3 regions of the Zhongshania guokunii genome follow, and region 1 is predicted to be linked to each of the others. Evidence: predicted binding sites of a transcription regulator. Region 1 holds the regulator's gene; each other region holds the start of a gene.
What was found. Region 1 encodes sigma-54, which starts transcription at its own class of promoters, with help from an activator protein. Its sites were predicted from a motif close to TGGCACANNNNTTGCNNT; they were not measured.
Positions count from the first base shown of each region.

Region 1 (4,188 bases):
GTTAGGCGGCTGGCGTCGGTGCCAAGAATTCGGTCGCGTATGGTCGCGCGCAATTCGTGGACGGTCATGTCGCTGCTGTCGATTGCCAGCGATGCTTCTACCACAATTGGTTCGAGGAGGATCGACTCAAGTTTGATCGCGTCGGCCAGCGGCAGTGAATCGGTTGCTAAGGGGTGGCGGCGACGGGTTTCGCTGAAGCGCTTAATTAACTTGTCGTCACCAGCATCGAGAAACACTATTCGCAGTTGAGCGTGTTTTTTGACTTGTTCACAGAGCGATTTAAACTTTGCTAAGCCAACTGGAGAGTTGCGGGCGTCGATACAGACCGCAACTTTCTGGTGGGCATTCAGCGGGTTTTGCGCTAGTTCGCGCACTAGTTCAGGTAGTAGCGACACCGGTAAATTGTCGATGGCATAAAAGCCTTCATCCTCAAGTTGGTGAAGGGCGGTACTTTTTCCGGAGCCGGAGCGGCCGCTGAGGATGATCATTTCCATTAGGGTTTCAATGCACGTTCAAGTAGCGCTTGGTCGGAGTCGGCATTGCGCAGGTCGCGACGAAACTCTTCCTCGTTAAACGCTGTGGCCAGTGCGCCGAGAACCTTGAGGTGCTCATCGTGGGCTTCGGCAGGGACAATAAGGGCGAATACGAGATCCACGGGGGCGTCGTCGATGGCCTCAAAGTCGATGGGCTGCTCTAGCTTAAGGAGCATGCCGGTGATCGCTGAGCAGCGGTTGCTGCGGCAGTGGGGAATCGCCACGCCGTGGCCGATACCGGTACTACCCAGACGTTCTCTGGCGAGCAATTCATTGAATAATTCGTCGGCGTTAAATTCGTCATTATCGGCACTGATTTCAGTAGAGATGTATTCGAGAAGACGTTTTTTACTGGTAACGGACGCACCGCTATGGGTGCGTCCTAGTGTGAGAATGGAATTGAGTATCATGGTTTCTTGCAACAGAGAGAGTGAGTGGATCGAAAGGTCTCAGCGACCTAGCGATTTTTCTTTGTGTTTAATTAATTGCCGGTCGAGTTTGTCGGTTAGGCTGTCGATTGCCGCGTACATATCCTCCGATTCACAGGTGGCAAATAAATCGGCGCCGGCAACGTGAACGGTGGCCTCGGCTTTCTGGACCAATTTTTCCACAGACAGGGTGACGTCGGTATTGGTGATATTGTCAAAGTGTCGTTGAAGTTTGCCGAGTTTTGTATTGACGTAATCGCGAAGAGACGGGGTGACGTCAACGTGGTGACCACTAACAGTAATCTGCATATTTTACTCCTTCATCGCTGAATATAACTAGCGCCTCACGGCGCGTGTATGACGACAATGACCGTAACAGGGGCACTGCCACTATACTAGTCGTTTCCGCTCGTTTGAGGGCGGAATAACCAGTGATTCTCGATATTTTGCAATGGTGCGACGGGCAACTTGGATGCCTTGCTCGCCTAGTAAGTCAGTGATTTTGCTGTCGCTCAGCGGCTTGCGCGGGTTTTCAGCGGCAACCAGTTTTTTGATTAGAGCGCGAATCGCGGTAGAGGAGCATTCACCGCCAGTATCGGTGGACACATGGCTGGAAAAGAAGAATTTGAGCTCAAAAATTCCCCGCGGGGTGTGCATGTATTTTTGGGTGGTTACCCGTGAGATGGTGGATTCGTGCATGCCCACCGCCTCGGCAATATCGTGCAGGACGAGTGGCTTCATGGCCTCTTCGCCGTACTCAAAAAAGCCGCGCTGGTATTCGACAATTTTGGTGGCGACCTTCATTAAAGTCTCGTTGCGGCTGAGCAAGCTTTTAATGAACCAGCGCGCTTCTTGCAAATTGTCGCGAATATAGTCGTTGTCGCTGCTATTGCTGCTTTTCCGCGCCAGTGCCGCGTAGTGGGCATTAATCTGGATTTTGGGGGCAATGTCGGGATTTAATTCGACCAACCAGCGATCATCCTTCTTGCTTACAAACACATCGGGAACCACATACTCGGTTGAGTCGGCACCAATGCCGTCACCGGGAGTGGGGTTGAGTGATTGAACTAATTTAATCACTTCGCGAAGCTGTTCTTCTTTCAAGCGGCAGCGGCGCATAATCTGGTTATAGTCGCGATTTCCCAATTGCGCCATATATTGGCTTACAACAAGGCTAGCTTCTTCGACGTAGGCTGTGCCTGCGGGTAATTGCTTCAGCTGAATTAAGAGGCACTCTTGTAAGTCGCGGGCAGCGACCCCCGGAGGATCAAATTGTTGAATGAGGTGTAAAACCGCATTGAACTCTTCAATTTCAATGTCTTCATTGGCAAAGCCTTCAACTAATTCTTCGGCGCTAACGGTTAGTCGGCCTTTTTCATCGATGGCATCGATAATGGCTTCGGCAATAATGCGGTCAATTTCTGACAAGCGACTGAGGTTAAGCTGCCAGCGCAGGTGGTCTTGTAGGGAGTCGGAGCTGGAGTTCCGGTAATCGTTGTTGTAGTCGCTGTCTTCCGACGAGGAGCCTGAGCCCGTGCCGCTGCCGGTGGTTTGGTAAACGTCGTCCCACTGGCTGTCGACGGGCAGATCTTCAGGTATATCACTGCGCTCAGCCCAGTCGGCGTCGGCTTCTGGTTGTGGCGCTTCTGTCTCTTGATCGCTGGTTTTTTCGGCCTTTTTGGGTTCGGCGGAGGTCGGTTCGATATTGACCTCGATGTCTTCGCCCTCGTCGCTGATTTCAAGTAGTGGGTTTGAGTCTAGCGCCGATTGGATTTCTTGCTGAAGGTCGAGGGTGGATAATTGTAATAAGCGAATCGCTTGTTGCAGCTGAGGTGTCATGGTCAAGCTTTGACCGACTTTGAGCTGTAGCGATTGTTTCATAGGCAGTGGCTTCTACAACAGGACAGTGGCAACACGAACAAATGAGTTTGTTCTACCGGCAATGATTATGCCTCTCTCTCAGTGTAGTCGGGACAATCATTGCCTGCAATACCTGTGCCGGTTCATTTGTAAAAGACTGGTAGTCTTTGAATAAAAACGTCGTGTTGCGCAATGGCGGTGGCCGTGCACTGCGACAGCCAAGTTTAGAACCTTTGGCGTGGCCGCAAAGTTACTGTTAAAACCTGTCGGGTGGGCTTATAGCGTAAATTTATCGCCAAGGTAAATGTCGCGCACAATCTGGTTGTTGAGTACGGTGTTGGCGTCACCTTCGGCGACAATACGGCCTTCGCCAACGATATAGGCTTTGTCGCAAATGTCGAGGGTTTCACGAACATTGTGATCGGTGATTAGTACGCCTATACCTCGCGCCTGCAGATGTTTGACGATATTTTGGATATCGTTTACCGAGATAGGATCGACGCCGGCAAAGGGTTCGTCAAGCAGGATAAAGCTGGGTTCGGTCGCAAGTGCGCGTGCAATTTCAACTCGGCGGCGCTCGCCGCCTGAGAGTGACATGCCCATGGATTTGCGAATATGGGTGATATGAAATTCCTGGAGGAGGGCCTCGAGTTTTTCATTGCGCTGTTTGCGGTTGAGGTCGCTGCGGGTCTCTAGAATGGCCATGATGTTATCGGCGACGCTCAATTTACGAAATATTGACGCTTCCTGGGGTAAATAACCGACGCCGTGTTTGGCGCGGCCGTTAATTGATAAGCGGGTAAGGTCGCGGTCATCGAGCCGGATCGAGCCGCGGTCGGCATTCACAATGCCTACAATCATGTAAAAACAGGTGGTTTTGCCGGCGCCGTTGGGGCCGAGTAGGCCTACTATTTCACCGCTGCTAATGGTGAGCGACACATCCTTAATGATTTCGCGGCCCTTGTAGGCTTTGGCGAGATTACTGGCTTGCAGTACGGGCATAATTAACGCGACTCTTCGCTATTGGTGCTTTCCGCTGGTGGGCTATTAGCGGGCTTGTCGTCGGCAGCGGTTTCGCTGTCGGGGATGGCTTGGGGTTGTAAGGTCATTTTAACGCGATGTTCTTTTTCATCGGTGCCGCCGTCGGCAACTACCATTTGTTTGCGGCCGCTGTACACCACGCGATCACCGGAGATCTTTGAGCCCTGGTGGGTGATGGAGGCATTGCGTTGCAGCAGAATCTCTTCCTGCTTTAGGCTGTACTCAATACGCTGAGCACTGGCAATGACCACGCCTTCATTGGCTCTGGGTTGCTGTTCGAAATAAGCGGGGCTGCCCTCGGCAATAACTTTTTCTACCTTGCGATT
Region 1 covers NZ_JBFRYA010000004.1:154,380-158,567, reverse strand. The annotation lists gene rapZ (RNase adapter RapZ) at 1-494, opposite strand, end outside; gene AB4876_RS06165 (PTS sugar transporter subunit IIA) at 494-943, opposite strand; gene hpf (ribosome hibernation-promoting factor, HPF/YfiA family) at 983-1,270, opposite strand; gene AB4876_RS06155 (RNA polymerase factor sigma-54) at 1,352-2,842, opposite strand; gene lptB (LPS export ABC transporter ATP-binding protein) at 3,098-3,823, opposite strand; gene lptA (lipopolysaccharide transport periplasmic protein LptA) at 3,826-4,188, opposite strand, start outside.

Region 2 (4,188 bases), on a different contig from region 1:
GTTTGATGGTGGCGATACCCTCACTTTTTGCCCATGCCTATTTGCAAAGTCAGGCCGGTGAGTTAGTCGATACCCTTGAGTCGGCTTGCTCGCGGTTTGTAACGGTTATTAGCCGCAGTAAAGCGCTGCAGCGCTGAGGTCAAAAGATGAGCGCGATGTTCGATATAGAGCCGGACGCAGATCAGGGGCCGCGCAGTTCAAGGCGTATACGGCGTCTTAAGCGAAAGCTGCGTCATCGCCCCGATGGCGAGTTAAATATTGTGTCGATGATCGATGTGTTTGCGGTGCTGGTTTTTTTCTTGCTGGTGGGCTCGTCGATTTCTGCGAGTAAATTACATGCGCTCAAATTAAACTTGCCCTCGCAAAGTGAGCAGCCGGCGGTCAGTGCTAAGCCCTCGCTGCAGTTAGCTATAAGTCTATTTGACAATCATCTTGAAATTTCAAGCAGTGAAGGCCTAGAGAAAGCGCTGCCAAAAATTTCCGGTAAATACGACACCCAGCGATTGGCTGAGCTGTTAGTGGATTTGAAAAAAAATCACCCAGCTGAATCGAATCTGAGCCTGTTTATTGCGGAGAATATTGCCTACGAAGATATTGTTGCGGTCATGGATAGCAGTCGTGAGTACCCAGCCGGAATGCTAGGTGTTGATGGTAGCCGTGCGCTGTTTCCATTAATTTCGATGGGCGATGCGCCACAAGGCAGTGCGGAGGCTAAGCTAACACCATGAGCAAGCGTCAAGAGCGAAAACTCCAGCGTGAAGTGAAGCGCGCTGGCCGAGATGTCGCTATCAATGTGGTTTCACTCATAGATATATTTGCTATTTTGGTTTTCTACCTGCTGGTGAATGCGCTGGTAGTTGAGGTCATACCGGAATATCAGAATTTAAAATTGCCCACTTCGCTCGCTACCGAGAAGGCGCAGCGCACTGTGACGGTAGCGGTAAGTGCCAGCGATATAATGCTGGAAGAACAGCGCATAATGAGTGTGGAAGATGCGCTGCAATCCGAGCAGCGGGTTCTAGCATTATTGGCGGCAGCGTTGGCGCCCCTCACTGGGACCACTGGCGTTGATCAGCTGAGTGATGGCGGTGGCCAAGAATTGAAAAACGTGGGAAGTGGCAAAGACGTTAATATAGTGGCCGATCGCGATACGCCCTATCGCTTGTTAAAGAAAATTTTAGCTACTTGTGTCGACGCTAATTTTGACCATGTTTCCCTCGCGGTGCGGGAGATTACTCAGGGAGGCGGCGTATGAAAAAGCAGCTAGCTGCCCAGGTGGTTTTGGGAAATGACTACTGGGGAATCGGATTAGCCGCCGACCGGCGTTTTAAACACGTCTTACTGAATATAGTGAGCTTGTTGCTGCTAATGTTTATTGCTGCGGCTTTTTGGAAGGTGGAGGTTGCGGAAGCGCCGCCGATTAAGCCAGCGGCCAGCTACGCTCTAGAGCTACTGCCAGCGCCAAAAGTGAAGCCAAAGCCGGTCGTAAAAGCTGCGCCTGTAGTCAAACACCAAGTTGCTAGCAAGCCTAAGGTAAGCGCCAAGAAAGCTGCGCCAGCTAATCCGGTGCCGGCCATTAGCGCTCAGGAGAGAGCCCAAACCCTAGCGGCCGCCGCCGCGCAGCGTCAAGCTGCTGCCAAAGCCGCGGCGGCAAAAGCGGGAGTGATGGCGTTTAGCGAACAATTGGCGCAACTGCGTGATAATAGCAGCGATGTAGTGATCAGCGACAAAAGTCTTAGGGAGCGCGGGGCAGTAAAAAGTGAGCTTGTCGAGCCCAGCACTGACTTGCTTTCGGCGAGTAAGCTTAGCGCTGGTCATGGCGACTATGGTAAGCGCAGTGTTAGCGGCGAACAGAATAGTACGGCGATTGGTGGTCATCGCACTGAGGCCTTGGCTGGGGTTTCGGTGCGCTCGGTACCGGCAGGAGCGAGTACTGACGGTGCAGTAGCTGGCGTCGAGCCGTCGCGTAGTTTGGAGGAGATTCAACTTGCCTTCGATCGCAGTAAAACCGCGTTCTTCGCGATATTTAACCGTGCTGCTCGCAAAGACAGTACGATCCGAGCCGGAACGGTGGTGGTGAGCTTAACGATAGAGGCCGATGGTTCGGTAAGTGATTGTAATATTGTATCGTCGAGCTTTTTTAATTCGGACTTAAAGGCAAAACTATTGCAACGCGTTGCGCTGCTAAAGTTTGAGGCCAAGGCTGTTCCTCGCTATACCTATCCTAACTATCCTATTAGCTATATGCCTTAAAGATATCCATATTGTAATTGTTCTCTTTGGCCGTCATTTGATCCTGGTCATTGTTCGTGTTTGTTTGTCATTGCGTTAGTTTTTCTGCATTGCTAGTTCGCTGTTTAAATTCTTTCTAATGGCTAATTTTTCCCCATTTAATTCCTTCTCGTATCGTGCAACGACCTGGCCGGCTTATATTTTTGTCGATCAAAATGGTAGCGTTAATTCGGGCTTTTTTGGTGCAGGGCTGAATCGCTGTGAATATTTTAGGGGTTTATATTGGTGCAGTTATGCGTCCTATTGCTACCGCTACCTTGAGAATCAATTTTATTTTTGCTTTTATTTGGTGCTTATTTAATATAGTGGAAAATACTTATAATAATTAAGCTGTTGTTTATAAGGGGTATTTTATATTTTTTTGCGGTTTTTTTGTTTTTTGGCTCGTAGATTGCTAATTGCTTGTTATCGCAAATTGATTGGGACGAGCATTGTTTGCGATGTGCATCTGCCTAACGACATTTACCTTAACGAGATACAATATGTTGATACGAAAATCATTGCCTTGGGCTATTTCTATAGGCTTATTTGGCGCTGCAGCGCAAACTTCATTTGCTGCGGAGAGTTTTACGGAAGCGCTTAGTAAGGGCGAAGCTCATGTTAATTTGCGTTTGCGCTACGAGTCGGTTGCCGAAGATGTGGCGGCGGGTGGCAACAAAACGGGTGATGCTCTAACCCTAAAAACCCGCGTGAATTTTAAAACTGATAGGCTTAAGGGCTTCAGCGGTTTTCTTGAGTTAGACGACGTAAGCAACTTTGCTGGTGGCTCAAATGACAGCGTGAATGGCAATGTTGCTGACTCACTGATTGCCGACCCAGTGGGCACAGAAGTGAATCAGGTTTATCTTGCTTACAAAAATTGGGATAGCGAATTTAAATATGGTCGTCAGCGCCTAACCTATGATAATCATCGCTTTGTTGGTCATGTTGGCTGGCGTCAAAACGAACAGACATATGACGCGTTTACCATTGCCAATAGCAGTATCGAAAATCTTAAACTGAATTACGCGCATATTTCTAATGTAAACCGGATTTTTGGTGAAGCCAGTGCGGTGGGTGATACCGAGATGGATTCCCATTTATTGAATGCCAGTTACGCCCTGCCTGCTGGCACGGTGACCGGTTATGTCTATTTGCTAGAGACTGATGATAATTTTGCGGGCTTTAAACGCATGGATACCGATACCTACGGTATTCGCTGGCAGGGTGTGGCGGGTGATCTTGCCTATAACTTAGAGTATGCGACCCAAGAAAGCGCTGGCGCAAATCCTGCCGATTACAGCTCAGACTATATGCTTGCTGAGGCCAGCTATAAATTGGCGCCGCTAACCTTAGGTCTTGGTTATGAAGCGCTTGGTGCGGACAAAGATGGTTTTTTCATTACCCCGTTGGCGACCTTGTTTAAATTCCAAGGCTGGACGGATATGTTCCTCAATAAGGGGCTGGGTAATATCAGCGATGGTATTAACGACACCTACTTCACCGTTGGTGGTGCGGCACTGGGTATGAACTGGTTGCTGGCCTACCATAGCTTTGAGTCTGAGCAAAATAATGCTGCCGGTGATAGTGACCTCGGTTCCGAAATTGGCGGCATGGTTACCAAGAGCTGGGGACCTTATTCTGCTGAATTACGCTACGCGAGCTACAGTGCTGGTGATAGCACTGGGTTTAATGGCGGTGGTTTGAGCTTGATGGACACTGAAAAAGTGTGGCTGACCTTAAGCGCTAATTTCTAATCGCGCAATGCGGTGCGTCGGCGTAGAGCTGGCGCCATAGCAGTGATACCATGCCACACAGACTTTTCTGTGTGGCGTTTTTATCTATGCACCTTCATATTTTGGGGATTTGCGGCACCTTTATGGGTGGCCTTGCGATTCTTGCCCGCGAGCTGGGTCA
Region 2 covers NZ_JBFRYA010000010.1:117,651-121,838, forward strand. The annotation lists gene AB4876_RS12510 (MotA/TolQ/ExbB proton channel family protein) at 1-137, shown strand, start outside; gene AB4876_RS12515 (ExbD/TolR family protein) at 147-728, shown strand; gene AB4876_RS12520 (ExbD/TolR family protein) at 725-1,255, shown strand; gene AB4876_RS12525 (hypothetical protein) at 1,252-2,253, shown strand; gene AB4876_RS12530 (alginate export family protein) at 2,775-4,028, shown strand; gene mpl (UDP-N-acetylmuramate:L-alanyl-gamma-D-glutamyl-meso-diaminopimelate ligase) at 4,115-4,188, shown strand, end outside.
Region 2: a site for sigma-54 is predicted at 2,673-2,690, ahead of AB4876_RS12530 (alginate export family protein). Genes of this name have one in related genera too.

Region 3 (4,188 bases), on a different contig from region 1:
CAGCATCCTCCAACGGTAGCGCATCAACTCGCAATAACTGGCAACTGAGATTATCGTCACTACCCGCCGCCAGCGCCTCATCAATCATCTGCTGACATATAGCGTCCAGATCTGCCGCTATAGTTATTGTGCCGATAAGTTCCTGTAAGTGCCCACTACTCAATACATCGTGAATGCCATCGGTGCTCAATAGAAATACATCACCTACCGCCACATCGGCCGCGCGATAGTCGACATCTAAATTAATATCCAAACCCATTGCGCGAGTTAAATACGACTTACCGCGACTGATAGGCATGGCGTGATCACGGGTAAGCTGCTCAAGGCAACCGTCCCGCAAACGGTAAATTCGGCTGTCGCCGACATGAAATAAATGCGCTGTTTGCGATTTAAAAATCGCAATGCTGAGCGTGGAAACATAGCCCTTTTCGGCCTGCAGATAATGCTGGCCTTGACCGTACAGCCAGCGATTCAATGCATTTAAAACCTGCTGTGCAGATCGCTTTACCGACCAAGAATCTGGGGTTGAGAAATAATCACTTAGAAAACCAGTTACGCAGGTTTCTGCCGCCTCCTTTCCGGCCTCTGCCGCGGACACGCCATCGGCAATAACTGCAACCGCGCCTTTGGTGGTTATTTGCTCATCCTTAGGTATACAAATACCCAAGCTATCTTCGTTAACCGGTTTTTGCCCAGCACTGCTGCGCTGGGCAATTGCCAACTTTAAACCACCGTCAAAGTGCATGTAACGTTCTCGAGGTATGAACCACAGTTATGCGCTTAACATACACTGTACTTTAACTAACTTCGATCAGCGCAACACTGCCATCGTCATTCAGTTCCGCGGTATGACCCTGAGGCTCTTCCATAAACTGCACAGCAACGAACACAAACGCTGCACAAGCGGCAATCACAAGGAAGAAGTCCGATGCGCTCACAAAGGACAATACTGTTAAAAAGATAACCGCCCCAACATTACCGTAAGCACCCGTCATTCCGGCAATTTGTCCAGTCATACTGCGTTTAACCAAGGGCACAATTGCAAATACTGCGCCTTCGCCGGCCTGCACAAAGAAAGAACAGCACATGGTCGAAACCACCGCCACCCAAATTGTCCAAGTCGAATCTATATTGCTCAGCACCATATAGCCCGCCGCTAAGCCAGCGACCAAAATAGACAGCGATTTGCGGCGACCAAACTTATCCGACAAATAACCGCCGCCGGGACGCGCCACCAAGTTCATAAACGCAAAGCCCGAGGCCAACATTCCGGCAGCCACTGCACTCAGTTCAAAGGTTTCCATAAAGAATAAAGGCAGCATGGACACCACTGCCAACTCAGAACCAAAAGTCACAAAATAGGCCACATTCAAGATCGCGACCTGTTTAAACTTGTACTGCTGCATCTCTGGAATTGCGACATTGTTTAACAAGTCGCTATTTACCCGCAGAATCTGACTAACTTGCACTACAAATAAAACCGCCAAGACCACATATAACGCCATTGATGCCGTGCTATTCAGCATTCCCAAATTCACTGGCGACAACTTCCACGTCAATGTCGCCAGCGCCAAATACATAGGCACGCACATAACAATGTAGAAGATCAGATCGCGCTTGCTACTCACAACCAAACCGCCAGATTTTTTGGGTTTAAAGTAAGTAGAACCCTTCGGGGTATTGCGAGCGCGCCAATAAAAGAACACGCCGTAGATAGAGGCAATTACGCCGGTAGAAGCAATCGCGTAGCGCCAGCCATCTGGACCACCAAAGTACAAGGCCAAGGTCGGCAGAGCCATTGCTGCTGCCGCCGAGCCAAAGTTACCCCAGCCGCCGTAAACCCCTTCAGCCAAGCCTACTTGACGCGCCGGAAACCACTCACCCACTAAGCGAATACCGATAACAAAACCAGCACCGATAAAGCCCATTAAGAAGCGCAACAAGGCAATCGCTTCGTAGCTGTTAGCAAAGGCAAAGGCAACACATACCATGCCGCCAAGCACCAAAAGGGCGCTATAGACGATGCGCGGCCCGAAACGATCCACCAACATACCAATAATAACGCGGGCGGGAATGGTGAGCGCCACATTAAGGATCATCAGCGCCTTAACCTGCTGATTAGTCAGATCAAATGCTTCTTTTATAGAGGACAGCATCGGTGCAAAGTTAAACCACACCACAAAGCTGAGGAAAAAGGCAAACCAACTTAAGTGAAGTAATCGTATTTTCTCTTGCTTGAGATCAAGCACATTTAAAGTCGAGGAAGACATTAATAGCTCCATAATGGCCATTTGTAAGTATTGTTCTCATGAGAGCAAGGCCTGTGCCAAACATATACGTCAAAATTAGCCATCATCCTAAGGCACTGTTTAGAAAGATTTATTTTTATTTCTTTACACCCAAAGCTGTATTTTTGCATCATTTTAGTGCGCCTAACGACAGGATTAAGACCTCCTATTCCGCACCAACACCGAGCATTGCGCCCCAACAAATCCCCCTTCGAGTAATTCCATAAACCCCAAAATTGCACCACAAGGACGCATAAATCCGAAATAACATTTATAAATCAACACCTTAATTTCCACCAAAAACAGTGGCACAGCTTTTGCTATCTATTTAAGCAATATCCATCCGCAGCACCGGCCGCCAAATAGATAGCCACCGCGCAAAGTATCAAAGGAAGTAACCATGACAGACAAACAACGCCTACTTATTATTGGTAACGGCCCGGTTGGCCACCAATTCATCGAGTCTATTATTGAAAGCGGTCGAGGCGAGCAATTTGCGATCACGGTTATTGGCGAAGAACCTCGCCCAGCCTATGACCGCGTACACCTCACCGCGTGGTTTGAAACCCGCGAAGCCGCCTCGCTCAATATGGTTAAAGACGGCTTCTACAGCGACAACAATATTACCGCCCTCACCCACGAAAAAGTCATTGCTATAGATCGCGCGGCGCAAATCGTTAGCACCGACAAGGGCGAACAATACCCCTACGACAAATTGATTCTGGCGACCGGCTCATTCCCCTTTGTGCCGCCAGTACCCGGCCACGACCGCAAAAATTGCTTTGTTTACCGCACCATTGAGGATTTAGAAGCGATTACTGCCGCTGCGGCCAATGCCAAAGTTGGCGCCGTTGTTGGTGGCGGCTTACTTGGCCTCGAGGCCGCTAAAGCAATAATGGACTTAGGGCTAAAAACCCACGTTATCGAATTTGCCCCCCGCCTCATGGCCGTACAGGTCGATGAAGGCGGCGGCGCCCTATTGCGCCGCAAAATTGAAGACTTGGGCGTGTCAGTCCACACCCAAAAGAACACCCAGCAAATTATTGATGGTGATGACTGCGTTCACAAGCTCCAATTCGCTGACGGCGCCGAACTAGAAACCGATATATTGGTTTTCTCAGCAGGTATTCGCCCCCAAGACGCTCTAGCCCGACAGTGTGAGCTCGAGGTTGGCGAGCGCGGCGGAATTGTTATTGATAACGCCTGTTTAACCTCGGACCCAGCCATTTACGCCATTGGCGAGTGCGCGTTGTGGGGCGGCCGCATTTACGGCTTGATTGCACCTGGCTGGGATATGGCACGAGTAGCCGCCGACCACGTACTGGGCGGCGTCGAAGAAAAAGCTTTTACTGGCGCAGACATGAGCACCAAGCTCAAGCTCATGGGTGTTGACGTTGCCTCGATTGGCGACGCCCACGCCACCACCCCCGACGCCAAGTGCTACACCTTTATCGACGAGAAAGCCGAAGTCTATAAAAAGATTGTGGTCAGCAGCGACGGCCAACACCTGCTGGGCTGCGTGCTGATTGGCGAGGCCAATGACTACGGCACCCTACTTCAATTTGCCTTAAACAAAATCACTCTGCCGGAACAACCCGAGAGCATGATTTTGCCAAGCCTAGACGGCAGTGCTGGCGTGGGCTTGGGTGTAGACGCCCTGCCCGATGTTGCGCAAATTTGTTCTTGTAACAATGTAAGTAAAGGCGATTTATGCGCGGCGGTTCAGGGCGGCGCGATGACGGTTGGCGATCTTAAAGCCTGTACCAAAGCAGCAACCACCTGCGGCGGCTGTACTGCCCTCGTCGGCCAAGTGCTGAACGCCGAATTGACTAAAATGGGCGTTGAGGTGAACACCGACCTCTGCGAGCATTTTCCTTACACTCGCCAAGAAATTTTCCAC
Region 3 covers NZ_JBFRYA010000010.1:105,915-110,102, reverse strand. The annotation lists gene AB4876_RS12485 (bifunctional protein-serine/threonine kinase/phosphatase) at 1-745, opposite strand, end outside; gene AB4876_RS12480 (NarK family nitrate/nitrite MFS transporter) at 798-2,270, opposite strand; gene nirB (nitrite reductase large subunit NirB) at 2,689-4,188, shown strand, end outside.
Region 3: a site for sigma-54 is predicted at 2,312-2,329, ahead of AB4876_RS12480 (NarK family nitrate/nitrite MFS transporter). Genes of this name have one in related genera too.